One region of the Planococcus sp. SE5232 genome, then DNA from elsewhere that is predicted to be linked to it. Evidence: predicted binding sites of a transcription regulator. Region 1 holds the regulator's gene; each other region holds the start of a gene.
What was found. Region 1 encodes LexA, which represses DNA repair genes until DNA is damaged. Its sites were predicted from a motif close to CGAACATATGTTCG; they were not measured.

Region 1 (10,252 bases):
TTTCATCTTCGCCCAGAGGTGCGCCGTGTGCATCCGCTTTACCGGATTTATTTGGAGCTCCGTAACCGATAACGGTTTTGACTTCAATCAATGTCGGCTTGTCTGAAGATTCCTTGGCTTGTGCAATTTTTGCGGACAAGTCGTCCAATACATTGCCATCATCTACGCGCAAGTAATTCCATCCATATGATTCAAAACGCTTTTGAACGTTTTCAGAGAAACTTTTGCCAAGTGGCCCGTCCAATGAAATGTCGTTGCTATCATACAATACAACCAATTTATTTAATTTTAGATGGCCGGCAAGGGAAATGGCTTCTCCCGCCACGCCTTCCATCAAATCTCCATCACCGCACAAAGCGAATGTGTTGTGATCTACGATGTTCATCTCATCTTTATTATAAGTAGCTGCTAAGTGACGTTCAGCCATCGCCATACCAACTGCCATGCCAATTCCTTGGCCGAGTGGTCCGGTCGTTGCTTCAACGCCTGTAGTGTGGCCGTATTCAGGATGTCCTGGTGTTTTCGAATCCCATTGGCGGAAATTTTTGATTTCATCCATTTCCAAACCATAGCCGCTCAAGTGAAGAAGGCTGTATAGAAGCATGGAACCATGTCCTGCCGATAACACAAAACGGTCACGGTTAAACCAGTCCGGGTTTTTCGGGTTATGGTTCATGTGTTTTGTCCACAATGTATACGCCATTGGAGCTGCGCCCATTGGCAATCCTGGATGGCCAGAATTTGCTTTTTCGATTGCATCGATGGAAAGTGTACGAATTGTTGTCACTGCAAGTTGGTCTGCGTGGGTTGACATAGTAACATCCTCTCTCAAACAAAAAATTTAATCCCTTTCTAGTTTAGTCAACAATAGTAAAGAATACAATAAAAAAGAGAATAAGTATTTAATTCAAATACTTATTCTCTCGAATATTTTTGACCTTTTCAGGAGTTACATCATTTCCTTCCGGGTCTATCACTTTTACATTTTCGATTGTGCCACGCATTGTCTTACGGAAAGTCTGTAAATATTCCTCACGTAATGAAGATTGTTCTTTAGCTTCTTCCTTTGACAAGCCTGTCGTTTTCGACTGGCGTGATAATTGGTTTATACGACTTAATTTGTCTGGTGATAACATAGACATCCACCTTTCTTCTTTTCATATGGTACAAAAAAAGTCAGGTTTCTGCAATGGTTTAGTCTTCCATCAGCTTTTCATACTCTTTATAACGGCGATGGACCGTCGCTTTGCTCGCCTGATATCCGAATCCCTGCAACGTAACAGCGATTTCACTGAAAGTCAGGCCATTGGTCTTCAAGCTTACAATCTGATCAATAGGGAGATCGAGACGTTCCCGCCCGTCGGGATTGCCTTTCCCTTTCAGATTCTTCTCTGGTTTATAACCGTTTTCTACAGCGCGTTTCATGCCACGTTTGATTTTGGCATTATGTATTTTGCGCTGATATTCTTCTACAATCGCTAGAATTTCAAGTACCATGTCATCCATGTCGTTTAATGAAATCGGACCACGATCTGATAACGTATAAACATCTACTCCGTACTTTTTCATCACATGCAATAGCGCGATGCGCGCATGGCCCCGGCCTAGGCGTGTTTCATCCTGTATGAACACAGCATCGACTTTATCAGTCTTAATGCTGTTCAGCATTTCCAACAGGCCATCGCGATCCATCTCGTAGCCGCTGTGCTGATCGGTAAAAACACCATCTACTTTATAGGATTGTTCAAACGCAAACTTCATCAGTTCTTCTTCCTGTCTCTCTAAGGAAGATTCCTGTGTATCTTTGGTCGTGCTGACACGGCAATAAATTAATGCGTTTTTCTTCATTCAGCATCACCTGCAAATTTACTGGTCTCATCAGGAGCAAATCTTAAATGATCACTGGGAATCTTGAGGGATTGCCCGGCGATGATTTTAGAAGTTGAAAGGTTATTCTCTTTCATAATCTCTTCTATCCATTCGTGATGGGGGGTAGTGCCACTGAACGATTCTGCTAATGTCCAGAGTGTGTCGCCTTCTTCTATTTCAACTTGGCTCATTTGTGCACTGTTTGTATTATGGGACAGGATCGCATAAAAAGTAAACACCATAATTAAAGCAAAAAACAAGATTAAGTAAGAATTTTGTCGGATGATCGTCAAATAAATCGCCTCCTGGGAATGAGTGTTCGGAATGTATGTTCTCATATTAATGCGAACAGGTGTTTTTGTCAAGAATAAAATTCGAACCTATGTTTGCATTTCACAGCCCGAGTTGGTATACTATTGGTAGAAATCAAGTAGTATTACTCAAATGAGGTGAAACTGTTGAAAAAAGTATCCAAACGCCAAGAAGACATATTGTCGTTTATAAAAGAAGAAGTCCGCTTGAAAGGCTACCCGCCATCCGTGCGTGAAATCGGGGAGGCAGTCGGTCTTGCATCCAGTTCGACCGTACACGGCCATCTAGCTCGTCTTGAAAGCAAAGGCCTGATCCGCCGCGATCCAACAAAACCAAGAGCAATTGAAGTTATCAGCACTGATGAAGCGCTTATTGATAAAAGTCCTGTATTACACGTCCCGTTAATCGGTAAGGTAACTGCCGGTATCCCGATTACGGCAATTGAAAATGTAGAAGAATACTTCCCTCTTCCCCAAAGCTATGGCACAGAAGATGATCACATCTTCATGTTGGAAATCATGGGTGAAAGTATGATTGAAGCTGGAATTTTAAATGGTGATTATGTCATTGTGAAGCAGCAGCAAACTGCTAATAACGGAGATATTGTTGTCGCGATGACTGCGGAAGACGAAGCAACAGTTAAACGTTTCTTCCGCGAAGAGAGTTACTTCCGCCTACAGCCGGAGAATTCATCGATGGATCCAATCATCGTGGATCAAGTTTCGATTCTGGGTAAAGTCGTAGGAGTTTATCGCCAAATCCATTAAACAAAAACCACCGGGAAATTTCCCGGTGGTTTTTGTTTGTATTTTTATTATGTAAACTTGACTTCCGGTTTACCGTTTCATGCAACTGAACGCTAAAATTACAGGAATTCTTTTTCTTCTAATGTACTCCTGTTCATCTTCGAAGTACTGAGGTTTCGGCTTCCCTTCCTGCAGACCAGTAACTGTAAATCCCGCCCGTGTAAGTGCCGAGAAATAACTTTCGATGGTTCGATGATGTTTCACCACTATTTTATCGATCCACGGTTCCTGCCGCTCCCCTTCTTCGAAATATTCATCTACAATCCAACTGCCTCTTCTTTCACCAGATTTTTTGCTTTCAAAAGAAGAAGTCGTCAGCGGATGCTGAACACTAAACACAAATCTCCCGTTGTCTTTCAACGACTTATAGATGTTTTGAAATAATTGGTCCACTTCGGACAAATAATGCATCACTAAGCGTGAAACGACAAGATCATATTGACTTTCCGGAAAATTGAATGCTTCCATCTTAGATCTTGTAATCTGAGCCTCTAAACCTTTTAAGTTTACTGATGCCAATCTGCACATTTGTTCCGATCCTTCCACTCCATGATAGTGCAGAGCTCCAGACTCCAGCAGCTCTTTTCCGAACAAGGCATCTCCGCACCCCAGATCCAGTACCCGCTTATTTTGGAATGCTCCCAGCAGTTCATAGATGACCGGCTTTTCAATGCTGTTGTTAGGACTTTCAAGCCGATTTCTTCTTTGCAGGAAACTTTCTAAAAAATCTTTTTCTTCGTATGCACTTGACCCTTCGTATTTCATTGTATCCCTCCATAATTCGATTTACAGTTACGTTTTAGCTCAAAAAAAGATGCTGCATAAGCAGCACCTTCCGCGCAGCTCATAGAGAAGAAATCTTCTATAATTCACTGACTTTTATATATTTAACCAAATTGATGGTGATGCGATAAATATTACCCGTTTCCGTATCAGAAATTTCATAAGTACCATTGGAAGGGATTTTGCTCAATGCCGACTCTTTATCTACTGCCTGGACGTTATGAATAAATGTATTTCCCTCATCAAAATTAAATTCTACTTGAAACGACTTCATAACAATGGCCTCCTTCTAGCTATTTACTTTGTCTTCGTGAAACAGTCTATCATACATATAATATTATTGCTGTTTATATAATTCCTTATAAACAATGACTTTAAGAGCAAGCAGTTCTTCTTCATTTAAATCTTCTTCAAGTTTTCGGATCACTTCATCAGCAGACATCGAGCCATCTTCAACACCAGACTTCATTTTAGCCAAGTCTTTTATCCCTACCTTTTTAATCACTGTCCCTGCGGCATCTCCAGTTGTCTGGAACGGTAAAGTCTCGCTTTTTTGTTCAGCAACTTGTGCCTCTTCTATGTACTCAAGCATTTGAGGGTCATTTTCTACATACTCCACTATTTTTTCCATTTGGCCACTATTCCGCAGTTCTTCAGTCGCTTCAGCAACCAGGCGATCCGCCGAAAAATCCGGACCTACAACATAGACACCGATCCCAGCAAATGAGAAAAAGATTAAAAAGATAATAATTGTCATTAGAAAGCGCATAGCCGAATTCTCCTTCGCTTTTAGATTATTATAACAGTAGACGGAAAAAAGTGTATAAAGTTACCATAAAAAAAGAAAACCTCAGTTTTAATTCTTTTCAGAACTAAACCCAAGGCTCTTTTCTTTCAATTAAGCATATTCCTTACAAAATCATCGTTTCTGCTGCTCAGCAATCCACCAGTCTATGTGCTCCAAGTTAAAGATCACAATATCCTGATATGCTTTGCGATGCGGAATCTTTCTTTTCGACATTAAATCTGTAATCTGCTCTGCAGCCAGTGGATAATTTACTGATTCCAAATAGTCTACTAAATTTGAAAGTCCTTGAATTTTCCTCAATTTAATCCCCTCCCACAAAATCTTCCTTCAGTTCATCCGAAGGAAAATTCAGTATGAGTTATTAAATTTTTTGGCTGCAATTAATTATAACCTTAAAATACAGCCTGTAAACCATTTTTTGATTCCATTATTATTCTGTTAGGTTGATTATTATCATGCCTTTTTTCCCCGACATTGCTGTAGACCTATTATTTTTCAGCTGGTCATACTTGTCGATCACTAAATGAGGACAGCCTTATAGTGAAAATTCGTTTTTCCAAAACAAAAGCACCTCCGAAGAGATGCTCAAAATCCTTATTATTTCTTTTGTAAGGCCAATACCGCATATCCTTTATCTTCATTAAAGTTCCAGTCGACATAAATATCATCTATCGGCCTTTTCAATATTTTCTCTAATGTGGATTGTTTAAAAAGTTTATATTCCAATGGCCGTTTTGCAAGTTTCAGCGTTTCTGAAAACCCCAGATTAATAAGTTCCTTCTCAAGAAGAGTGAATATCTCTATTCGCCTTATTAACAGGGTTCTTTCACCCAACCAGAAGAGCTCAGTTGAACCAGGCTCTTTTTGTCCGATTTCACTTATTTTGATGATTTCTTCAAGAAGTGTTTTCTCATCCACTTCGCTTGGCCACGGCTTCTTCTTAATGTCCCCCTCTTTAAGGACCGCTAGAATCATACCGGATTTTTGATCTAAATTCCAATCGGCATAAAGCTCTTTAATATCCAGGTTTGCTTCTTTCCAAAAGTTTATTTTAAATTCTTGCTCTATTTCTTCCATTAATAAATCTCTCAGTTCGAGAACCTTGGTGCCTTCATTTTTACTGAGAAGAATTTTTTCCATTGGTGATAAAAACTCTCTTATTTGTATACAAATAAAGGGGTGAACGATATTGACGTAAACCGACTTTGGACCCTTGCCGAAATGAGAACGCAAAATCGTTGACGAAAACCTGCTGATAATAGCTTCAATCGTCTTTTCCTGCTCTTTTACCATTTTAATACCCCTCTGAATGGAAGATAGAATTCTTTCCATTCTATCAACCATACAGGAGTTTGGCAGTGACTACTATTAATCGCGCTTACTCCGCTAATATTAGTGCTAATCTCTTGATACGTAGTGTCAGAAGCTTGTGTACTTTACCATAATACTCAGTAATCCGCTGATCAGGAATCAGCTCTTTGGCTTTTCTCATAAGCCCGTTCCTTCTTATTGTAGCGGATGTAGCCATTTCCGAAAGCGACAAGCGAGGTGATCCAGAGTGAAATAACAGCTGCATTTAAAATCATGAACATGATTTCTCCTCCTCTTTACGTATCAGCAATATGCTCGAGTATTAGAATAAATTTTGACCTAACTTTTTTAGAAAACACCTGGTGTTGAGTTATTTACCATTAGTCGAGTTAACCTACCAATAAGTTTCTTTCTTATTTCAATTTCAATCATTTCTTTAATCGCCTTCAATTTCAAAAGGCCATTCCATTGAGACATATAACGACCAGTTTGGGTAATCATATGGACATTCTCTGCTCCGAACCTTTCGACGAAAACAAAAAAACCGTTGGAGCTTTAAAGCTCCAACGGTTTCATGCAGTACTTTTAATACATTTTCAAGTATTGCTCGCGCTCCCAAGGGTGGACGCTTGTGCGGAACATGTCCCACTCAATTTCTTTCGCTTCGACGAAGTTGTTTAAGATATGTTCGCCTAACGCTTTAGTCATGACTTCATCTTTTTGAAGTTCCTGCAAAGCATTGTGAAGAGTGCTTGGAAGATCTTCGATACCAACTGCTTCACGCTCTTTTTGGTTCATCGCATAGATATTGCGATCCACCGCTTTTGGCGGAGTCATTTTCTTGCGGATTCCATCAAGACCAGCCCCTAAAAGAACAGCCATCGCTAAGTATGGGTTCGCTGCAGGATCTACTGAACGCACTTCTACACGTGTAGACAAGCCGCGTGATGCCGGAATACGCACTAACGGACTACGGTTTTGGCCGGACCAAGCGATGTAACAAGGCGCTTCGTAACCAGGCACTAGACGTTTGTACGAGTTTACAAGCGGGTTGGTTACCGCCGTAAAGCCTTTAGCATGTTCAATGATTCCAGCTATGAATTGGTAAGCTGTCTCACTCAATTTCATGTCGCCGTCTTCATCAAGGAATGTGTTGCGGTCTCCGTCGAACAAGGAAAGGTTCATGTGCATTCCTGAACCACTGACTCCGAATAATGGCTTCGGCATGAATGTTGCGTGGAGTCCGTGTTTACGGGCAATCGTCTTAACGACCAATTTAAAAGTTTGGATTTCATCACATGCTCTAATGGCATCTGCATATTTAAAGTCGATTTCGTGTTGCCCTGGTGCTACTTCGTGGTGGGAAGCTTCGATTTCAAAGCCCATTTCCTCCAGTTCAAGAACGATGTCGCGTCGGCAGTTTTCACCAAGGTCCATTGGTGCCAAGTCAAAATATCCACCGTGGTCATTCAATTCAAGAGACGGTTCGCCTCTTTCATCAAGTTTGAACAGGAAGAATTCAGGTTCTGGCCCAAGATTGAAATGTGTGAATCCAAGCTCTTCCATATCCTTCAATACACGCTTTAAATTCGTACGTGGATCTCCAGGGAATGGCGTGCCGTCCGGGCTGTATATGTCACAGATTAAACGAGCTACTTTTCCTTTACCAGTGATCCAAGGGAATACTACCCATGTATCCAGGTCAGGGTATAAATACATATCAGATTCTTCGATGCGTACAAATCCATCGATAGAAGATCCATCAAACATCATTTTGTTATCGAGTGCTTTCTCCAATTGGGACGTCGGTATTTCAACGTTTTTGATGACTCCAAGAATGTCGGTAAATTGCAGACGGATAAAATTAACGTTCTCTTCTTTTACTAATTGATGAATGTCTTCTTTTGAATACTTGCCCATGTTCTCTTCACTCTCCTATGAATGTTGTATGTAAGCCCATTTCAATTAAAGAAACGGGATAAATCACTTTGTCTGAAGCCGCCTCTTTCCACAGGTCTTGCCTGGTGCTTCAACTCTTCATGCAGCAACTTTCGCAGCTCCGCATCGCTTAAGTTTTTCGGCTCCAGCTTTTCGTTTGCAGGCGTTTCTCTCATATCGTATATTTTCTTGATGCCTGCAATATTAAGCCCTTGATCCAGGTAGTCCTTAATTTCAAGCAGGGTATCGACGTCGTTCAATGAAAACATACGCTTATTGCCTTCTGTTCGGGCAGGGCTGATTAAATCATGCTCTTCATAATAACGAATTTGTCTCGCTGTCAATTCCGTCAGCTGCATTACGATGCTGATCGGCAAAAGCGGCATCGTCCGTCTCACCCGGTTCGTCATAAGATTCACCCATTTCAAATAATTACTACTCTTACAGCATATATCATGTTAGATTATTTGTCAAACAAATGTTATGTTTTCTAACATAAAAAATTTCCGTAAAAATGATACGGAAATTAAATTAGATTCATTTGAGTTTTTTTAGAGAATCCACTGAATTGAGCACCGCAATTTTTACATGCTCATATGTGAGTCCGCCCTGGACAAAAGCTGTATAAGGAGGCCGGATCGGCCCGTCCGCTGTCAGCTCTATGCTGGACCCTTGGACAAATGTACCTGCTGCCATGATGACATCGTCTTCATAACCTGGCATATAGGCCGCTTCCGGTTTGAATTGGGCATTGACCGGCGAGCTTGCCTGAATGGTTTGGCAAAAAGCAATCATCTGATCAGCTGTTTGGAACGATACGGATTGGATCAAGTCTGTCCGCTTATCGCTCCAGTGGGGTGTCGTTTTCATCCCAGCCCGCTCCAATAAGGCTGACGTAAAGATTGCCCCTTTTAATGCTTGAGAAACGATATGGGGAGCCATGAAAAAGCCCTGGTACATATCTGGCAATGCATTCAATGACGCACCTGCCTCTGCTCCTATACCCGGTGAAGTCATTCGATAACCGCATTTTTCGATTAAATCTTTTCTGCCAGCGATATAGCCTCCAATTTTCGCCAGGCCGCCACCCGGATTTTTGATAAGGGAACCGGCAATCAAATCCACCCCAACTTCAATTGGCTCTTGCTGTTCCACAAACTCACCATAACAATTATCGACAAAAATGATGGCTTCAGGTTTGAGGCGGCGAATATTCAACACCATTTCACCGATTTCTCCTATCGTAAAGGAAGGACGTGTATCATAACCTCTGGAACGCTGAATCGCAATCACTTTCGTCTGGCTGCTGATCGCTTTTTCTGCGGCTGACCAGTCGATGTTATTATCCTTGTCCAGTTCCACGTGCTGATAGCTGATGCCGAAGTCCTTCAGCGAACCTGTATCCTTTTCACCGCCGGATACGATGGAGTCCAGTGTATCGTAGGGTTTTCCTGTTAGATAAAGCAACTCATCTCCAGGACGCAGCACACCGAACAATGAGATCGTAATGGCGTGGGTCCCCGAGATGATCTGCGGACGGACAAGAGCGGCTTCTGCTTTAAAAACATCCGCATATACCCGTTCAAGCGTATCCCGTCCTTCATCGTCATAGCCATATCCAGTTGATGGATTGAAATGATGATCGCTGACGCGTTGGCTGTGGAAAGCCTCCAACACTTTTTTCTGATTTACGTAAGCCGTTTCATCGGCCAGCTGCAGCTGGGCCTGAATCGTTTCTTCTATCGTTTTTATCGTTGTAAGCATGTAATTCTCCATTCTCTTCAATTTCTCTTTCTATTATGCGGCATGACTTGAAATAGCGTCAAATTCTGCTACAATTCATAGAGTTGTATGTTAAGGAGGAATAAGGCTTATGGCTTGGGAAGTACTGAGCGCCATCGGTACGATTGCTTTTGCAGTATCCGGTGCAATTATCGCGATGGAAGAAGAATATGATATCTTCGGCGTTTACCTTCTTGGCGTTGTCACCGCCTTTGGTGGAGGCGCCATCCGGAATTTATTGATTGGAGTACCCGTATCGGCTCTATGGGAACAGGAATTCATGTTACAACTTGCCCTTATCTCGATTACGGTTGTTTTCTTATTTCCCCATAAATTGCTTGGCCATTGGAATCGCTGGGGACATTTTTTTGATGCCATAGGATTATCAGCCTTTGCCGTTCAAGGAGCCATCTATGCAGTTGAACTTGAATTGCCGCTCTTCGCTGTGGTAGTGGCAGCTGTACTAACAGGGTCTGGCGGAGGAATTATCCGTGATTTATTGGCTGGAAGAAAACCCCTTGTTCTGAAATCGGAAATTTATGCTGTATGGGCAGCATTGGCGGGACTGTTCATCAGCTTTAATCTAGCCAATTCCGATTTGATGCTTTATTCTTTGTTTGTCCTGATCACTATCCTGCGAATC
Region 2 (10,252 bases), 1.4 Mb from region 1:
TAATCGTCATATAAAAGGCCTCAACTTCCTGTCCATTTCCTTCCAATATATAGAACATTCCGAAACAATACAATTTCTATCCCTTTCCAAATAAGCTCATCCAAACATCGGCAGCCGGGAATCCATCCTGCTGCTCTGGCTTGCGTCCAAGCTCGTGGAGGATTTTGGCTGAACGGCTGCAAATTCTCCTGAGCGACCATAAATCTTTTTGAACGCCCACAAATCCTCCTGAACGACCACAAATCTTTTTGAGCGCCCACAAATCCTCCTGAACGACCACAAATCTTTTTGAGCGCCTATAAATCCACAACACACCTGCCAGAAGCCGAAAAAAAGCCCTTTGCCGACCCGGCAAAGGACTCTTTTCTATGATTTTATCTACGTTTCCTTAAAAAACTGGTGCTGCTGCCTTCCGCTTACTCTTCTGTAGAAGAGATTTCAACCAGCATTGCCGTGAATGCGATAAAAACAACCATTAATGAAAGTACCATCGTGAACATTGTTCCTCAACTCCTACCAAGTTTTGAATCCTTCTGAGCCTGGCGGTGCATGTTGAATCATATGGCTTAACGGAATTGCATAAGCGATGACAATGAGTGCAACAGCGAGACCAATCCAAATCCACCAATTCTCCAGCCATTTCGGCGTACGGGTCATGTCGCTTTCCGCCATCGGGAAGTCAACCACATCCTTCGGCTCCACCGCTTTAGGCGACAGGAACATCGTCATAATAACGATATAGATGAGGATCATCGCCGATACGAATAATATACTTCCTCCAATTGCCATCGTGACGTGGTTCGTCAAGATGCCATCAAACCATTCCATGGCAGCTGGGTGATCGTTATAGCCGGAATACGCGGTTCTTCTTGGCGCTCCGAGTAGGCCCAGAAGATGCTGCGCTGTTGACATCAAAAGCATACCGATTGACCAGGTGATGATTTGGACCAGTCCAAGAACTTTCATGGACTTGGTGAATTTTCTGCCTGTCAGATAAGGAATCAGCCAGAACGTCAATCCCATGAATGTCATGGCCACTGGAGTTCCAACCGTAATGTGGAAATGTCCGACAATCCATAGCGTATTATGGACAACTTCGTTCAACTGGAAGCTTGCATTGATGATTCCGCCAGCTCCACCGGGGATAAAGAACGCCATGGCGATGAAAATCGATGTAAAGCGGATATCTCTCCACGGCAATTTCGTAAACCATCCGAAAATGCCTTTTCCGCCATTTTTCCGTCCCGCGATTTCAAATGTCGCGAACATCGAGAACGCGGTCATCAATGAAGGCACGATGACCATGAATGTCAACACCACCTGAAGGAATTTCCAGAAGTTCGAAATTCCCGGTTCTGTCAGCTGATGGTGGAATCCGACAGGAATGGAGAACAGGATAAAGAGTACGAAAGACAAACGTGCCAAGGAATCACTGAATACTTTTACGCCCAGGATCTTCGGTACGATAACATACCAGGCCATGTATGCAGGCAATAGCCAGAAATACACGAGCGGATGTCCAAAGAACCAGAACAAGGTACGGCTGAGTTCCACATCAATGGTATCGGTCCAGCCGAACGCCCAAGGAATGTATTGGAACAATACTGTCGCCACGACACCAAGACAAGCGATGATCCACATGATGATGGTGGTGATGGTCATGAAAGCGAATAACGGGCTCAACTGCCCTTTATTGTTTTTCCGCCATACTCTGTAATGTCCGACCAGCGCGAAACTGCTGATCCAGGTTCCGACGATGACAAGAGCAAGCCCTACATAGTAAAAGCCGCTTGCCTGAAGTGGTGCATAAAAGGTGTACATGACGGAAGCTTCACCGGCCACGATCATTGCTGTTGCCATGACCGTTCCAAGCAACGTCACCCAAAAACCGATCCAGGAAAACAAGCGGACTTTCGGCCCGAAGCTTCCGAGGCTTTTGCTCATACCGGTAATAAAGAATCCAAAAATGAAAAATGTCGTAAATACAAGTGCGAGTAAGACCCCGTGCGCCGTTAAAATTTGATAATAGTCCAGCCAAGCCGGTAATTGAAGAGCGTCATTGCGGATAAAAACCTGAAGCAGTCCGCATAATGTACCTATTAGAAATGCAGCATAAGCTACGCCGATATTCCATAAAGCGATTTTTCGATCTTGCACAGCAATCATTCTTCGTACACCTCTATCTCTGTATACATCATATGGTGACCCGTTCCACAGTATTCATTGCAAAGAATTAAATATGTGCCCGGTTCTTCAAACGTGTAGGATTTTGTTGTAATACGGCCTGGAACGACCATCATATTGACTTTTGTATCATCGATTGTAAGACTGTGGACCACGTCGGTGCTGGTCACTTTAAAAATAATTTCCTTGCCGACCGGCACTCTTAAGTCCGGTGCCTGGTATCCGAAGGCCATTGCTACGATCGTAGCCTGATACGTGTCTTCATCCAATTGGGTTACACCCGGGTTATCAAATGGCGCTGTTTCATTCACTTTTTGGGGATCTATTGTTTCCATCCCTCCAGCTGGGGTGTGATCTTGAGAAAAGGCGCTCACTCCGACCACGCTTAAAAATACAATCAGCGATGCAATACCGAACACCAGCCAAATTTTTTCATATTTATGAAGATGCATTTAAACCTACTCCTTTCGTCCTGCCTTAACGGGCTACGTACAATAAATAAACGGCGACCCACATCACGATGATGATCAATCCCACTATGAAAACACTTACTAAAGTTCCTTTTAGATTGGCCTCCGGCTCCCGGTTTTCCTGACTCATTTCTTCTCACCTCTAATGCTTTTTGTTCTTACTTTCAGCCTATGCTATCGTCCTTCATGGCACTGTGACATTTCTCACACTTGAACCTCATTTTTAATAGATTGACAAATTTTAGACAAAAAAAGAGCTCGCCACATGGGCAAGCTCTCCTATTAATCAATTTTACATAAATAAATGGGACAGTTTTCACAATTTGTTTCTGTCTTTAAATGGCTCATATCGTGAATAAGGATTTTCCCTTCAAGTAAACTCACTATGCCATTCTTTTTCAAATCATTCAGCATGCGGTTGACCACTTCCCTGGTCATTCCACAGAAATTCGCCAGGTCCTGGTTAGTCAGGACCAGGTCGATCAGCGTCCCTTTTTCTGTTACAACCCCATAACTGTTGGAAAGTCTGATTAAGGTCGAATACAGCGCTCCTTTTTTACCGTGCAGCAGCAAATCCCGGAATTTCGTCTGAGTTTTCTGCTGATCGATTCCCATCCATTTCATAAAGGCGATGGACAGCCGCGCATTCGACAGCAAGGCTTCTTCCAGATCATTTATTGAAATATGAAGGCATACCGTGTCTTCAATCGCACGGGCATCCAGCATGTATTTAGGTGCTTCAGAAAAAATTGTCACTTCTCCAACAAGCTGTCCCGGACCGCAGATTTTCAGCGTAAGCTCCCGACCGTTCGGTGTCACTTTTTCAATCCGTATTTTCCCGGAGCGAATGATGAATACCCCGCTGATGGCATCTCCCTCATGGAACAAGTAACTATCCTTTTTCAATTCTTTGGTTTGATGGCGTATTGACAGCAATTCTTCCATCCCTGTCAGGCCATTCGTGTTTACTGCACCGGTCTTCACTTTATAGCCACCTTTCAACATGTCTTCCGCACTCTTCTATTTCATTTATTTTAACATGAATTTCCTTTTATCCGTGCAAAAGTTCATGACTTCGACACCCTTTTTCAAAAGAATGTGACAGATAAGAAGGAACTCCCGATGGCGACAGCGAAGTTCCTAGTATAGAGACGAGGAGGAATGCTGAATGACTTTAAAATATTCCAATATTTTAGTAGCAGTAGACGGTTCCAAAGAAGCAGAATTGGCATTTAAGAAAGGTGCTGCAGCTGCAGCCCGGAACAATGCCACCTTGCATCTGGCCCACATTATCGATAACCGTTCATTCGGTTCCATCGAGGCTTACGATCGGACAATTGCAGACCGCACGAAAAAAACATCCCAGGAGCTGCTGGCCAAATATAAAGAAGAAGCATTGGCTGCCGGCGTAAAGGATGTAAATGTCATTATTGAATACGGAGTCCCTAAAGTCGCCATTCCTAAAGAACTGGCACCTAAATTGAACATCGATGTCATCGTTTGCGGCGCTACTGGATTGAATGCCGCTGAACGGTTTATCATGGGCAGCGTTTCTGAACGGATTGTCCGTTCTGCCAAATGTGATGTACTGGTCGTTCGCAGAGAACAAGCTGACGTATTAGCAGAAGAATAATCGAAAGTCCTTCCCAAACTAAATTCCGGGGAAGGCTTTTTTTTTGCCCTTTTACATCTTCTCTCGTCCTATCCTATCTTCGTCTTTTATCCTAGAAGCAATAAATCATGTAAATAGTCAGATAAATATCAAGTCCTCGTTTTCAATATAACGTTATTTCACTAAAAAATCATATTAATGCTATAAACCAGCAGATTCAACCTTATATTCTGACATTTTGTCATGTTCGCCTTCTAATTGATAAGAAACTGTAATAATAAACAGGTTTATGCGGTGGTACAATGGGTCTGCTGGATTTTTCCTATGGCCACTCAAATGCCAAGGAAATTATCGATTATGTAAAAAATTTATCAGTATAACTTATAGATAGCCACGGAAAATGAAAGGGGCGCGAGAGTTTGAATTCATTATCAAAAATTATGATGATTGCATTATCAGCAGTACTGGCTTTAACGATGTTCATGCCGACTGCAAATGCAGATAAACTAAGTGATTTAGAAAAGAAGCAACAAGAGGTTCAACAGAAACAAAGTGAATTGAACTCAGGGATTCAACAAAAAACAAGTGAAATCTCCCAAAATCAAACCACACTCGAAAAAATCATCGCAAAAATCCGCGAATTGGATAACCAAATCATCGAAACACAAACCAAAATTGACGTGGCTCAAGCCGAGATCGACCAAACGAAAGTCGAAATTGACGAGTTGAGAAAGTCCATTGAAGAATTGGAAAGAAAAATTGCGGAGCGTGAAGAGCTTCTGAAAGAACGAGCTCGTGCCATCCAATTAAGTGGCGGCTCAGTAGATTACATAGATGTACTTCTTGGAGCAAACAGCTTTGTTGATTTCATTGACCGTTTCTCAGCAGTTAACATCTTGATCGAAGCAGACCGTGAAATTATGCGTGAACAAGCTGCAGATAAAAAATTGCTGGCTGAACAAAAAGCAGAAGTGGAAACGAAGTTGGCTGAACAGGAAGCTAAAAAAGCGGAATTGGTCGACTTGAAGAATTCACTGGATGCTCAAAAGAATAAACAGGCACAACTTGAAAAAGATCTAAAAGCCGAACAGGGACGATTGGCTAAAGAGAAATCAGCTCTTGAAGCGGAACATAATAAAGCGATGAATATCAGCTCAGATCTCGCCAAGAAAATTGGCGCAGAACAAGCACGCCTGGCAGAAATCGCCAGAAAAGCAGAACAAGAACGCCTAGCTAAAGAAGCAGCTGCACGTAAAGCGGAAGCTCAGCGCCAAGCAGCCGCATCTGCAGCTTCAGCGGCACCTGCAGCAACCGTTACACAAGCTTCTGTTTCTTCCAATGCCGGCAGCTCAACATTCATCTTGCCATCAACTGGACGTTTCACTTCTGGATTCGGCGGCCGTGATATCGGAGCCGGAGCAGAATCACATCTTGGAATGGATATTGCCAATTCACCGGGTACACCGATTGTTGCTGCAGCGAGCGGAATTGTTTCGTACGCCGGCAACATGGGCGGATATGGAAATGTGGTTGTTCTTACGCATTCCATCAACGGCCAGACTCACGCTACTGTATATGCTCATATGAACTCGATCAATGTATCGGTTGGACAGTCAGTCGGACAAGGCCAGCAAGTAGGCGGCATGGGCAACACCGGCCGTTCAACAGGCACGCATCTTCACTTTGAAATTCATGTAGGACCGTGGAACGGCGCACGCTCGAATGCCGTCAACCCTGCTCCTTACGTACGCTAATATAGGAAAAACCGGTTTCTCTTAAGAGATGCCGGTTTTTTTTATATGCTGAACCCAGTCAACTTTCCTGTAAAACTTTGCTCAGTCAAGCATATGGATTGAAGTGATCATACCGATTGCAAGTTGCCGTTCACCGAACGAATCTTCATAGGTGATGGCCCATTTCTCCTGATCCAGTTTTCGGATCGTGCAACGGCAGTAGTGGAAATGGCGTTCTTGCCATGATTGGATAAACACAGTGCACTTACGCTCACAAGCTACTATCAGCATATCAAGGATGGCCCCTTGCTCATCAGCACTGAGCATTGGCTGCGGATCATTAATAAAGTCAGCTGTGGAATCCCAAGCATGCTCCGATACGAACAGTCCCTCCCATCGCGTTTGCCTTCTTACATATCTTTTGCCGGTACTGCTTTTCTCCTCCATATTCTCCACTCCTTTCAAAAAAAGAACATTTGTTCTTATTGTACCAATTAAAAGCAGTGATTGTGTTATTTCGAAAAAATTTTTATTTTGAAGTAGAACCATAAATGAAGAGAAGAGCTTATTTCCTTCCGATAAATAGGTGAAATGCTAACTACTAGGGTGCAACATCACCTCTTTTTACTGCTGACTAAAATTTATTCGTAGAAGGAACTGTTGTCCACTCCAGGTATTTTAACTATTAAGAATTATAGATGCTAAGCTTTTAAAATTTTCACCTTTTTTATAGAAACGCGCCTTTTGAAAGCGTTGACAATGCAAGAAGACAAAGATATACTAAATTAACCGAATGAATAGATTGAAAATTAGGATTGTTACTGGTTGAGCAGGCAAAACCTAAGTCGCTAAAAGGGTGAAATCTTTGTGATTTTATCTGCTTTTAGTATGGCTTAGGTTATTTATATTGGATAGCAAAAGAACTGAGGAGAAGCCATGAAAATTGCTAAGGTTATTAATAATAATGTAATTAGTGTGCTGCAGTCAGACGGTTCGGAACTGGTTATAATGGGTACTGGCCTGGCTTATCAGAAAAAACCCGGCCAAGAGGTCGATCAGCAAAAAATCCAAAAAGTGTTTGCGTTGAAAAATAAAGAAACTTCCGATAATTTCAAGATGCTTCTTCGGGAAGTGCCTGTGGATCACATGGTTGCAGTTGAAGAAATCATTACATATGCAAAAAATAAACTGGGCAAGAAATTAAATGAAAATATCTATGTTTCCTTAACGGATCATATCAATTTTGCGATGGAGCGGTTTCGGGACGGCATTGAGATAAAGAATGCTTTGTTATGGGAAGTAAAACAGCTTTATAAGGAAGAGTTTTTGGTTGGCATGAAAGCAGTCGAACATATAAATGAAAAGTTCAATGTCTCGTTATCTGAAGATGAGGCAGGTTTTATCGCAATCCATTTAATTAATGCAGAAATGAATGAAGATGTGTCAAATACGTTAAATATCACAAAATTCATCCACCAAATCATTACAATCGTCAAATACCATTTTAAAGTGGAGTTCGAAGAAGATTCCTTAAATTATATGCGCTTTATCACCCATTTGAAATTTTTCGCCCAACGCATTTTTAAAGGCACACATTATGAAGGTACGGATGATGATTTGTATACTCTGGTTAAGCAAAAGCACCCAGACGCAGCAAAATGCACCAATAGAATTAAGGAATACATTAAAAAAGAATATGGCCATGAATTGACCAACGAAGAAATGCTTTACTTGACGATTCACATTGAACGTGTTGTCAAAAGATGAATAAACCCGTAAGCAACAGCGCTTCGCTGAAAGACGTTCCTCTATATAACAAAAAAAAGATGCCCCATCAGGCATCTTTTCTTTTATTTTAATCGTTTTACAGTTTGGCTTGTACAGTAGTTAATACATAATTATTTATGGCATAGGCCACGCCATTTTCATTGTTTGAATGTGTAACAACATCACAAACCTCTTTCACTTGAGGCTCTGCATTTCCCATCGCAACTGAAAGTCCAGCCACTTCAAGCATCGGAATATCATTAAAGTTATCTCCAATAGCCACGGTATCGTGTAAAGGAATGTTGTAGTGTTCAGCTACTCTTTTCAGAGCGCTCCCTTTATTTCCATGCTGATCCATCACTTCGATATTCAAAGGGCTCGAAGAAGTGATGCCGATAGTAGAGATGCCCTCCAAATAGCCGGATAACGCTGTTTTACTGCTGCTGTTTAAAGTCAGTACAAAGAATTTTTGGATGGTTAAATCTCTTCTGTTAAACAACTCGCTATAATGCTCGAAGAAATTAATGAGACTTGATTTTTGCGGCTGTTCTGTAATTTTTTGATAAATTTCATCTGAAAGGCCTTCGACTTTGATCTGTTCCTGTTTCATCGCAAGTTCTACTCGTTCTGACCAGTCTGCAGGTAGATAAATACCGTAATTGGTGTAGATTCGATATGGAAACTGATCCTCATCCAGCTTCTCTGCCGTCTTGATGATATCTTCTCTGTTCATAGATACACTTTGCAGAACACGGCCTTGGGCTTGCACAACGGATCCGTTGCTTCCGGCCAACGGAATCGACAAATCGTATTTTTCAAGGATTTGTTGAATATCTTCCGGAGCACGACCCGAGCAGATCATCACTATATTTCCCTGATTCTGTGCTTCCCGTATTGCTGCAAGATTTTCTTTCGTAATTTCCATTTTGGGAGACAGCAACGTGCCATCTAAATCAATCGCAATCAGTTTCATTATTCTCCACCTCTTATCCTAAATTCAAACATAGTACTATCATTCAGTATAAAGCATTCGTTTATTTCTGCCCTTACCTGGAAACTTTTTCACAACCAGTTTAAAGTGCCCTACTCTATTGAGTAAGGCACTTTTTCATTACTTTACTTCATCTAAGCTTTTCTGATGCAATTCTTCGCCGTTAGTAGCGATTACATTTTTGTACCAATCAAATGACTTTTTCTTTTTTCTTTCCAGCGTACCGTTGCCATAATCGTCTTGGTCCACGTAAATAAATCCGTAGCGCTTGGACATTTCGGAGGTACTGGCAGAAATCAAATCAATGCAGCCCCAGCTTGTATAGCCCATCAGTTCAACACCATCTTTAATCGCTTCTCCCATTTGTTCAATATGGGCCTGAAGGTAATCGATGCGGTAATCATCGTTGATCGAGCCATCTTCTTCCACAACATCGTATGCCCCTAAGCCATTTTCCACAATGAATAACGGTACTTGATAGCGGTCATACATTTTGTTTAACGTTATGCGCAAGCCTTTCGGGTCAATCTGCCAACCCCAGTCCGAAGCTTCCAAATAAGGATTTTTAATCCCAAGAGAAAAGTTTCCTTTCTCTTTTGCTTTATCCGGATTTCCGCTTGCCACCATTGACATATAATAGCTGAATGACAGAAAGTCGACAGTATGCTGAAGCAAGATTTCTTTATCGCCTGGAAGCATTTCAATCTGAATATTATTCTCTCTAAAGTATCGGTTCATGAAACTTGGGTAATAGCCGCGTACTTGAACATCTGTAAAAAATAAGTTTTTCTGATCTTCATCCAGTGCTGCCAACACATCATCCGGGCTGCATGTTTCCGGATAGGATTCCATGCGAGCCAGCATACAGCCGATCTGGGAACCAGGAATAATTTCGTGGCAAGCCTTTACCGCTAAGCTACTCGCTACAAACTGATGATGCAACGCTTGATATACCGCTTGTTCCTTGTTTTCAAGGCGGTCAACCAAAATTCCGCTGCCGATATATGGTGAAAACATAGAGATATTGATTTCATTGAATGTCAGCCAATATTTCACTTTATCTTTGTAGCGGTTGAATACCGTTTCAGCGTAATGAACAAAAAAGTCTACTAAGCGACGGTCAGTCCAGCCGTTGTATTTTTGCACCAGGTGAAGCGGCATTTCGTAATGCGATAGGGTCACTAATGGTTCAATACCATGTTTCTGCAATTCATCAAACACGCGATCGTAGAAAGCCAATCCTTCTTCATTCGGTGTTTGCTCATCGCCATTCGGAAAAATACGCGGCCAGGATATCGACAAACGAAACGTTTTAAAGCCCATCTCTGCAAAAAGAGCGATATCTTCTTTGTAACGGTTATAAAAATCAATTCCACGGCGCTTCGGAAAATTGGTTTTCTCGGTTTCGGCTAGCAACGCGTTCAATTCCGATTCGCTTTTAACGTCCATTTCAATGTCGTTGCCGCGTTCTTCTTTCGGCACAAATGAAACCATA
Region 3 (10,252 bases), 250 kb from region 1:
GAAATCCATGGTATGACAATGGAAGATATCGATGCACAGAACCTTGACTTCGGTGAGTCGCAGGAAAGTCTGCAATCAGGCCAGATTGACGCGGCATTCATCACTGCAGGAACTCCGACTGGCGCAGTCGAAAGCCTTGGAGCTACTTCAGACGTTGTCATTGTCCCTGTAGAGCAGGATAAAGCTGACGAACTGATCGAGAAATATCCATATTATGCCCATGACGTTGTACCATCCGGCATCTACGGCTTGACTGAGGAAGTTCCAACTGTCTCTGTTCTCGCGATGCTAGTGGTTCAGAACGACCTTTCGGAAGATCTTGTCTACGACATCACGAAAGCGATCTACGAAAACACAGATCAAATCCAGCATGCAAAAGCTGAATTTATCAAAGCTGAAACAGCTCTTGATGGAATCGGAATCGACATCCACCCAGGAGCTCAGAAGTATTTCGACGAAGTAAACTAATTGAATGAGCGATTAACTGACGGTAAAGCGTGAGCTCTGCCGTCAGTTCTTTGTTTTGAAGATGGAGGAGAATGGTCTATGCAGTTTCTCCGGATGCAGAAATTTCTTCCTTTACTGATTGCCCTCATCTTAATCGGCTCCTTAATCGCATTCTTCCCTTTCCATAAGCATTATGTATTTATCGATAATCAGACTGAAGAAACAGCGGCTTATCTACCGGTGGAAAGTCCGTATTTCCAAATCAGGTATACGCATTCAATCCATCTGTCGGAAGTCATCGAGAGCTACAAAGTAATGGAAAACAATGAGCTGATGATGACAGAGCTTGAATACGAAGATTTTAATATTGGCATGCCTTCAAATGCAGGAGAAGGAGAGACATTTGTCGAAAAAGACGGTAAATACTTCATCAAGAATATGACGAAGAAAATTCCTGAATTCCGGCTGTTTGTAGGGGATGTTGATGCAGGACTGTCATTTGGCACTAAAGGGCGTCAAATGGATTTGAAAAAAACGCTTGAAAGAGGTAAGTCGTATACTTTTCGGGTAGAGCGCTTATCCCTATTTCAACTAAGAAAAGGAGTGAGATTTGATGAGCGATAAGTTGCCTCCAGAAGAACGCGAACAGCAAAAGCTTCCACCAGAGGATGAATCCTACATCTCAGAAGAAAAACAGAAAGAAATCCTACAAAGATATGATCCCGAATCCAATACACGGGATTTAAGCGGAATCATTAAACATGTGGTCTTTTTCGGATTATTGGCATTTGCTCTATTCCAGCTTTATACGGCAATTTTTGGTCAATACACCGCCTATATTCAGCGCTCGATTCACTTAGGATTTGCTTTATCCCTGATCTATCTATTGTTTCCTGCCAGAAAACGTAAAGGAAACCGCCTTAAAGTTGCCTGGTACGATTATATCCTGGCCTTGTTGTCGATCGGCGTAGCTGCCTATTGGCCGATCATGTATGACGATTTGGTGTTCCGTCTGGGGCGGGTCACTGAATTGGACTTGATCGTCGGTATTTTAGCGATCTTGCTGACACTTGAAGCGACAAGGCGTGCAGTGGGAATGCCGATTACGGTCATTGCCAGTTTGTTTTTGGCCTATTCCTTTTTCGGTCCTTATTTCCCAGGATTCCTGCGTCATAGAGGACAAGATCTGGACTCAGTCGTTCAGTTGATGTTCTATACCACCGATGGAATATTGGGAACACCGATCGGCGTATCGGCGACTTTCATTTTCACCTTCCTGTTATTCGGTTCCTTCCTGGTGAAAACGGGAGTCGGACAGTACTTTAACGACTTGGCTGTATCCCTGGCCGGAAATTTAACGGGTGGACCGGCCAAGGTAGCGATTTTCTCAAGTGCCCTGCAGGGAACCATTTCCGGAAGTTCTGTTGCCAATGTTGTTACATCGGGTTCTTATACGATTCCGATGATGAAAAAATTAGGCTATAAAAAAGAATTTGCCGGCGGGGTGGAAGCAGCAGCTTCCACCGGCGGTCAGCTGATGCCCCCGATTATGGGGGCAGCAGCCTTCCTGATGGTGGAATTTATCGGGGGAGTGACTTACTGGGAAATTGCCAAAGCAGCTGCAATACCGGCTCTTTTATATTTCACAGGCGTTTGGATCATGACCCATTTCGAAGCCAAGCGAATCGGCTTAAAGGGCCTTTCACCGGAAGAAATGCCGGACCGCAAGGAAGTCTTGAAAAAGATTTACCTGCTCCTGCCGATTGTTGCAATCATCTTCTTCCTATTGATTGGTATTCCGACTATGCAAGCAGCGCTTTACGGGATTCTGCTGACGATTTTTGTCAGTGCCTTCAATAAAGAAACGCGCTTGAATTTCAAAGACATCATCTTAGCGTTGGTTGACGGTGCTCGGACTGCTCTGGCTGTTGCAGCAGCAACAGCGGCAGCAGGGATCATCGTCGGGGTCGTTGTAAAGACCGGCCTTGGTTTAAGTTTGGCGAATGGGCTGGTTTCCGCTTCAGGCGGAAATATCCTGCTGACGCTATTCTTCACGATGCTGGCAGCGATTGTCCTGGGTATGGGATCACCGACAACCGCCAACTATGTCATTACCTCAACGATAGCGGCACCAGCCATCATCACTTTGTTGATGATAGATGAGCCGGTTGGAGCAGCGGTGCCGCTTGTGGTCGCTTTATCTGCCCATTTATTCGTATTTTACTTCGGAATCATCGCCGATATCACCCCTCCGGTTGCTTTAGCAGCATTTGCGGCTTCAGGAATCTCGGGTGGTGAGCCGATACGGACCGGTTTCACCGCGGCTAAACTGGCGATAGCAGCGTTCATCATTCCGTATATGTTCGTTTTGTCACCAGCCCTTCTAATGATCGATACGACCTGGCCGGAACTGGTCTGGGTATTGATCACGGCTCTGACAGGTATGATCGCTATCGGAGCGGGACTGATCGGTTATTGGTACCGGAAGCTAAACTGGATCGAGCGTATCCTGACATTTGCAACCGGACTTGCTTTGATTTATCCGGAAGGCCTATCTGATACAATCGGTGCTGTCGCATTTGTGATTCTGTTCGGAATCCAATGGCTGGCACGCGATAAAAAACCTGCTAAAACAGCAGAAGCATAATTGAACACAAAACCGGCCGGGCATTAGCCCGGCCGGTTTTGTGTTTTTTTATCATATAAAAAATATAAAAAAAAACGAAAAAAGCCATCACCCGAAGGCGATGACTTTTTCAAAGCAAACTTTGTTCCTAAAGCTTGCAGTGGGTTTGGCACCCAATGATTCCTTCAGGGCGCGAACAGTTGCTGTCCTGTTTTCCGTTGCGCTGATAAGAACGATGGATGTCAAATCTCTTACTTGGACTATCATAATACGCGGTCAGCCAAATGTAAAGTTGTTAGAAAATTCGTTGATTCAGGCGGCAATTCTTCTGTCTAAGCTGAAGGCCAACCATCCCGGGTTGACTGAAATGAAAACAGCAGAAAAGTCTTGGAAAAGCGGCTTCTGTTCCCCTTCGAATTAAATAAAACAAAGACCGGAATTTTTATTTTCGCAAAAAGGATTGCTGTTGTCATAGTGGTGGTATAGAATAAGAACATACGTTCCCTTTAGGGAGGTGGCGATGATGAAAGGACATGAACTGCCGGAACGCTCTATATTCTGCATCGACATGCGCGGATTTTATGCCAGTGTTTCTGCGGTCGAGCTGGGGTTGGATCCACTGGAAGTGTGTATTGCGATTGTCGGGAATCAGGAGCGGAAGGGGAGCGTGGTTTTAGCTGCTTCACCGATGATGAAGCAGCGTTTTGGTGTGAAAACCGGCACGCGGCTTTTTGAAATCCCCAACCATCCGGACATCTTGCTGATTGAACCGAAAATGAAGCTGTATTTGGAGAAGTCCATGGCCATCACTGAGTTATTGGGAACTTATGTGCCAAAAGAGTCGATTCATATCTATAGCGTGGACGAAAGTTTCATTGAACTTACAGGCACTGAAAAGTTATGGGGATCGCCTGAAGTCACCATGCGCCGCATTCAACAGGAGTTGCTGGATCACTTCAAACTGCCTTCCTCGGTCGGTGGAGGGCCCAATATGCTGCTGGCGAAGCTGGCTTTGGATCTGGAAGCGAAAGAAACGGGTTTTGCCTATTGGACATATGCTGATGTAGCAGCGAAGTTATGGCCTGTTGCGCCTCTGCGGAGAATGTGGGGCATCGGATCACGAACGGAAAAGACCCTGAACAGCATGGGCATCTTTTGTGTGGGGGATCTGGCGAGTGCGGATGTCTCTCTGTTGGAAGAGCGGTTCGGGATTCTGGGCAATCAGCTGCATCAGCACGCGAATGGCATCGATTTATCGGATCTGGGATCTCCCTTGATAGAGGGGCAGGTCAGTTATGGAAAAGGACAGATTCTATATCGGGATTACATAGAAGAAAAAGACATCATGATAATCCTTCTGGAAATGTGCGAAGACGTAGCGATGCGGACGCGCCAAGCCCGCCGTGCAGGGAGGACGATACATTTAGGCATCGCATACAGCAAAACTGCCTTCGGTGGGGGCTTTTCCCGCTCGCGCTCTATTGAAGAAGCGACAAATGACACCTTGAAGATTTATCAGGTCTGCCAGGCGATTTTCAGAGAACATTTCCAGCACAAACCCGTCCGACAGATTTCACTGTCCATCAGCAACCTAGAAGAAGAATCATCCATGCAGTTAAGCCTTTTTGATGAACGGAAGTTCGAAAACAGAAGTCTTGGAACAGCCATGGACAGCATCCGGAAAAAGTACGGCTATTCGGCGATTTACCGGGGCATATCGGGTACCCAGGCAGGCACAGCCATAGCGCGGACGAAACTGATTGGCGGACACAATAAAGAATAAGGGGAGTGGTCCGATGAAGCGCAATAAATATTTAAAGACCGTAGGCGACATCAAAGACCGTGGAAAGATCAAATGGACAGCTTTAATGCTGCCGGAACATGTCGAAATGATCCGGGAGTGGTACGAAAAAGACGAAAAGGTACCCAAACCCGACCTGAACGAATACGACTTGCAGCTGCTCCAGGAGGAGATGGACATTGCACTGAAACGCCAATGCGAAGTCCTTATCCACAGCTGGAAGGACGGAGTAATCTATGAGCACAGGGGAACGATTGAAGGCATCGATGCAAGAAGCCGTATGTTGATTTACGGAGATCAAGCTGAAAAGCACAGGCTGCCGATGGATGAAGTGGTTTCGATTGTGACGGTTGAATGAAAGTAGGAATCGCTTCTTAGAGAAATTTAAAAAAGGGATGATGAAATGAAGCAGTTAAATTTGTATTTCTTTGGCGAAGAGAGCATAAGCTTTCAAGATGGATTCTATTTCTATGGTGGTATTTTACTGATTGTCCTATTATTGTTTTTAATTTGAGGATGGGTCCGCTGTTTTTTTCGGCTCGCTGCCCGCAGATTGAAAAATATGGAGCACAAAAAAACCGAGCAGCCAATGAGGCTGCGCGGTTTTTCAATTTAACACGTATGATTCCTACTGGGCTCGAACCAGCGACCTCTACCCTGTCAAGGTAGCGCTCTCCCAGCTGAGCTAAGGAATCTCAATTTCCAGGACAAATATAAGTATATCTTGTCCACGGAAAAAGTCAATAGTTTTTGGAGAAGAAAAATACGGTCTGCATTTCATCAGGCATCCAGGCGGAAAAAAGCTAGATGAAGAGCCTTTGTCCTACTGGCCAACACCCCGGAAACCGGCATCTTGTGCTTCTTGTTCAGTGCAGAACCATTCTTCCGGATTGGTTTGCTCGTAGGAGGAATCGCTCGGCATATGATAGATTTTATTGCCGCTGCGGTTGATGTTGCCTTTGATCGCGCAATCGCCTTGAGTCGGCTCTTCAGTGGCAGGGCTGTTATTTCCGGTTGAATCTTGTCCGAAGACATCTGAGTTGAAGCCCCGGTCAGTGGAATAGTTTTCGTATTGCCAAATGCCTGCTTCCTTGTCTCTCGCAATTTGTTCCGCTTGCTCGAAGTCATCGAGGTAGCGGGTATTTGGCGGGAACACATAGGCGACTCTGGCAAGTCCGGATTCAATCAGCTGTTCCTGTACACTTTCGCCATCCACATAAATATAGGCCAGCAAGCGGTCGTAGTCGTCAAAGCGGTCGCCGACGTCGAATTCGATCGATACATCGCCCGATTCAATCAGCCGTTTGTTTTCTTCAGTGGCTTCTTTGCCGAGAGGCTGTTCGCCCAGGCGTGGATGATTGGTTTCCGGTGTATCCATCAACAGATAGCGGACAGTCACTTCTTCACCCTCATAGATGATTTTGATGGTGTCGCCATCAATGACCTGTGTCACTTCCACATCGATCTGGTCGGTCGTGCCAGCGGTGTCCGTCGTCTCCAACATGCCGCAGCCTGAGAGGAAGAATAGAGTCAGTAATATAAGTTTCAATTTCATAAGGATCCCTGCTTTCGTTTCCTCATCATTATATGGAATAGTGAGCTTTGTGGCAATCAGACAGCTGGTTATGCATCTCTGTGCGGAAGCGGTCTTCCTAAAAAACGGCATAGTAAAACGCCTCTCTCAATTCCAAATTGAAGAAGGCGTTTTTATGTATGGCAGCGGCAATGGTCGTTTATAGACTTCAGCAATTAAAGTGCTGGCTCCGTTTGCTGCGCAGCTTCGTCGTAATACAAGATGGACTCTTCGGTAAGGCTTTCAAGCTTTTCTTTATTGACCCCGACTTCCAGTTCTCCTGTGAAAATAGGTTCCCACCAATTCAATTGTTTATTCATCATATTTCCTCCTCAGACGGTAGTGGTATTGTTTGACTATTCTATACCCCCAAAGGTTACACTAATAAACAAACAGCGTAAAAAAAGCCGGAAGGCCTTAAAAGGAGAGATTCTAAATGATTTCAATGGGCATCATTGGAGCGGGAATTGTTGGCGAACGGATCATTAAACAGATTCAGCAGGAAGGCCATATAGAGATCAGAGCAGTATACGATCAACAGACGGAACGGCTCACACAAATCAGCGAAACCTACGGAATTCCGATGGCGAAATCAGTGGAGGAAGTTCTCCATTCGGATATCAACTGGGTCTATATTGCGACACCGCCAGCTTTTCATGCCGAAATCGCCGAACTTGCAGCCAGTGCTGGGATCAATATCTTATGTGAAAAACCATTGGCGCAGAATGTGGAAGGCGGCGAAATGATGGCAGCTGCTGCGCAGGATAATCGCATCCAAACGGCTATGCATTTTCCGTTGATGTATAAACCGGCAGTCCGCGAAATGGCTAAGCGCGTCAAGAGCGGCCACATCGGAAAAATAGTCCGGATCGAACTGCAGACCTTTTTCCCCGATTGGCCAAGATTGTGGCAGCAGAATCCTTGGATCGGGTCGAGAAGTCAGGGAGGCTTTGTCCGTGAAGTCTTTCCCCATTATTTTCAATTGATGAACCGGCTTTTCGGTGACTTATCATTTACCTCCCATCACATCAGCTATCCGGAAGAAGTTGAAAAATGTGAAACCGGATTGATCGCCCATGGGCTTACCCGCGACCAGATTCCTTTTCTGGTGACAGGCATCAGCGGCATCGGACAAAAAGAGTTGCTGCAGTTCAAGGTTTACGGTGAGCGAGGAGTTCTGACGCTAGAGAACTGGTCAGATCTTTATGAATCGGCAAAAGGCGAAGATCGCCAATTGATCAATGAATTCGATGATGTCCCTTCGCTTTTTGAGGAAATGAACAATCAATCGACCCTTTTGGTCAATTTTGAAGAAGGACTAGTCGTCCAACGCTATATTGATCATTTATTGACTGAATAAGTGTTCATTTTTTGAATCTCCTGCCTTAATTGGTATAATGAAGAAACTTGAAGGAGGTTGGAAAATGAATTTTACAGCAACTGACGTGGAACAGATGATTGAAGAACAACGCAATTATTTTTATACAGGTGCCACTAAATCAACAGAGTTTCGGGTTGAGCAATTGCATCGGTTAAAAAAGGTGATCCAATCCCGTAAAACTGAAGTGATTGATGCCTTGAAGAAAGACTTGGGCAAAAGTGAATTTGAAGCCTATGCCACGGAAGTGGGATTTGTGCTCGACAGCATCGGCAGCATGGCGAAAAACCTGGAAGACTGGATGAAGCCGGAGCCAGTCAAGACACCGATTCATCTTCAGCCGGCGAAAAGCTTTGTCATCCGTGAACCGTATGGCTCTGTTTTAATCATCGGGCCTTTCAATTACCCCTTCCAATTGGTGATGGAGCCTTTGATCGGTGCCATCATCGGCGGGAATTGTGCAGTCGTCAAACCTTCTGAAGCGACGCCTCACGTAGCAAAAGTCATCCGTACTATCATTGAAGAAGCGTTTCCTTCCTACTATATTCGTGTAGTTGAAGGCGAGCGTGAAGAAGTGACGGCCTTGATCCACGCTTCATTCGATTATATTTTCTTCACGGGCAGCGTCAATGTCGGGAAAGTCATCATGAAAGCGGCATCGGAACGGTTAACACCGATTACCTTGGAGCTCGGCGGCAAAAGCCCGGCAATTGTGGACCAGACTGCAAATCTTGATCTGGCAGCGAAACGGATTGCTTGGGGAAAACTGATGAACACCGGGCAAACCTGTGTGGCACCGGATTATATTTGTGTGCATGAATCGGTTAAAGACGAATTCCTGAAAAAATTGACGAAAACGATACAGAACTTTTATGGCAAAGATGCACAAAAGAGCAAAGATTACGGACGCATCGTCAACACGCAGCATTTTGACCGATTAGCGGAAATCGTGCAGAAGGAAGCCAATCATGTCATCTACGGCGGCAAAATGGACCGCGATGACCTGTACATCGAGCCAGTGTTTCTGGACAACATCACTTGGGACAGCCCTTCGATGGAAGATGAGATTTTCGGGCCGATTTTGCCGATCATCACCTACAACGATTTACCGTTGCTGCTGCGCCAGATCCGCAAATTGCCGAAGCCTCTATCGGCTTACCTGTTCTCGGAAAATGACCGAGCAATCCGGTTCTTCCTGGATCAATTGCCGTTTGGCGGCGGCTGCATCAACGACACGGTTTCCCATGTGGGCAGTTCGTATCTGCCGTTTGGCGGAATCGGCACGTCAGGCATCAATTCCTATCATGGGAAATCCAGCTTTGAAACCTTTACGCATGCCAAATCGATTCTGAAAAAATCAACCAAATTTTCAACGAACCTGGTCTTTCCGCCTTATAAAAACAAAGCGAAATGGATCAAAACGGTATTGAGATAAGCGGCCTCCGGGTCGCTTTTTTTCGTTGTCGGATTGCTGGGCTCTTAGGTTGGTTTGCGCTTTTCTTTATTGTCCAGACTCCAGCGCCCAGCTCTTCGGGTCATAAGCCCACCCAGCGCCGTGGCAGAGAACGCCACTTTGCTGGTCTGTCTTATGCCCGTCAGAGCTATACGGGCGCCTACGCTTTTCTTTATTGTCCAGACTTCAGCAGCCGCCCCTCGAGTCGCTTCAGTCTTACCGACAATGGCAAAGAGCGCCATTACCGGTAAGACTTCCAGCGCTTGTCGGGGCTAAACGGCTGCCTACGCTTTTCTTAAATCTGCTATGATAAATACTAAGAGGTGATGGCAATGGCGGAACGCATTTTAATTGTGGAAGATGAAAAAAGCATTGCACGTGTACTGGAATTGGAATTGAAGTTTGAAGGATACGAAATAGGCGTCGCGCATACAGGATCTGAAGGATTGATCCAATTCCGGGAACAGGATTGGGATTTGGTCCTGCTTGATTTGATGCTGCCGGAAATCCACGGGCTGGATGTTTTGAAACGCATCCGTTCTTCTGATGGGTCAATTCCGGTTATTTTACTGACTGCCAAAAACGATGTGAAAGATAAAGTGGCCGGCTTGGATTTGGGAGCTAACGATTATGTCACCAAACCATTTGAAATCGAAGAGTTGTTGGCACGGATCCGCGCTTGCCTGCGCTTGTCGAACGGCAACGGCAATTCGACGCTGCACCGATTCCATGAGTTGGAGATGAACGAAAGTACCCGGGACGTCAAAAGAGGCGGACGTGTAATCGAATTGACGCCACGGGAATTTGACCTGCTGCTGTATTTGATCAAAAATCCACAGCAGGTACTCAGCCGGGAACAAGTGCTGAATGCGGTGTGGGGCTATGATTATTACGGAGATACCAATGTGATCGATGTCTATATCCGCTATTTGCGGAAGAAAGTGGACGCCGGTGAAAACTCGACCTACATCCAG

Region 2: the regulator LexA is predicted to act here: its motif matches at 6,634-6,647, upstream of ACRC6Q_RS00760 (YolD-like family protein).
Region 3: the regulator LexA is predicted to act here: its motif matches at 3,564-3,577, upstream of ACRC6Q_RS05965 (UV damage repair protein UvrX).

The regions. Positions count from the first base shown of each region.
Region 1 is NZ_JBOGCP010000001.1:1,533,980-1,544,231, reverse strand. Features, by position in the region: gene tkt (transketolase) at 1-814, opposite strand, end outside; gene ACRC6Q_RS07220 (DUF896 domain-containing protein) at 903-1,136, opposite strand; gene ACRC6Q_RS07215 (YneB family resolvase-like protein) at 1,195-1,848, opposite strand; gene yneA (cell division suppressor protein YneA) at 1,845-2,162, opposite strand; gene lexA (transcriptional repressor LexA) at 2,328-2,948, shown strand; gene ACRC6Q_RS07200 (class I SAM-dependent DNA methyltransferase) at 3,018-3,752, opposite strand; gene ACRC6Q_RS07195 (hypothetical protein) at 3,850-4,044, opposite strand; gene ACRC6Q_RS07190 (hypothetical protein) at 4,108-4,539, opposite strand; gene ACRC6Q_RS07185 (hypothetical protein) at 4,690-4,878, opposite strand; gene ACRC6Q_RS07180 (Na-translocating system protein MpsC family protein) at 5,176-5,871, opposite strand; gene ACRC6Q_RS07175 (hypothetical protein) at 6,042-6,170, opposite strand; gene glnA (type I glutamate--ammonia ligase) at 6,475-7,809, opposite strand; gene ACRC6Q_RS07165 (MerR family transcriptional regulator) at 7,851-8,237, opposite strand; gene ACRC6Q_RS07160 (aminotransferase class I/II-fold pyridoxal phosphate-dependent enzyme) at 8,365-9,591, opposite strand; gene ACRC6Q_RS07155 (trimeric intracellular cation channel family protein) at 9,701-10,252, shown strand, end outside.
Region 2 is NZ_JBOGCP010000001.1:165,534-175,785, reverse strand. Features, by position in the region: gene ACRC6Q_RS00795 (methyltransferase family protein) at 1-10, opposite strand, end outside; gene ACRC6Q_RS00790 (b(o/a)3-type cytochrome-c oxidase subunit 1) at 514-2,166, opposite strand; gene ACRC6Q_RS00785 (cytochrome c oxidase subunit II) at 2,163-2,636, opposite strand; gene ACRC6Q_RS00780 (cytochrome C oxidase subunit II) at 2,662-2,784, opposite strand; gene ACRC6Q_RS00775 (Crp/Fnr family transcriptional regulator) at 2,937-3,659, opposite strand; gene ACRC6Q_RS00770 (universal stress protein) at 3,823-4,287, shown strand; gene ACRC6Q_RS00765 (murein hydrolase activator EnvC family protein) at 4,686-6,020, shown strand; gene ACRC6Q_RS00760 (YolD-like family protein) at 6,102-6,446, opposite strand; gene licT (BglG family transcription antiterminator LicT) at 6,936-7,766, shown strand; gene ACRC6Q_RS00750 (Cof-type HAD-IIB family hydrolase) at 7,864-8,739, opposite strand; gene ACRC6Q_RS00745 (glycoside hydrolase family 1 protein) at 8,878-10,252, opposite strand, start outside.
Region 3 is NZ_JBOGCP010000001.1:1,281,989-1,292,240, forward strand. Features, by position in the region: gene ACRC6Q_RS05950 (TAXI family TRAP transporter solute-binding subunit) at 1-468, shown strand, start outside; gene ACRC6Q_RS05955 (DUF1850 domain-containing protein) at 547-1,071, shown strand; gene ACRC6Q_RS05960 (TRAP transporter permease) at 1,061-3,094, shown strand; gene ACRC6Q_RS05965 (UV damage repair protein UvrX) at 3,597-4,856, shown strand; gene ACRC6Q_RS05970 (YolD-like family protein) at 4,870-5,232, shown strand; tRNA gene ACRC6Q_RS05975 (tRNA-Val) at 5,497-5,569, opposite strand; gene ACRC6Q_RS05980 (thermonuclease family protein) at 5,698-6,429, opposite strand; gene ACRC6Q_RS05985 (hypothetical protein) at 6,624-6,767, opposite strand; gene ACRC6Q_RS05990 (Gfo/Idh/MocA family protein) at 6,884-7,807, shown strand; gene ACRC6Q_RS05995 (aldehyde dehydrogenase) at 7,872-9,260, shown strand; gene ACRC6Q_RS06000 (response regulator transcription factor) at 9,611-10,252, shown strand, end outside.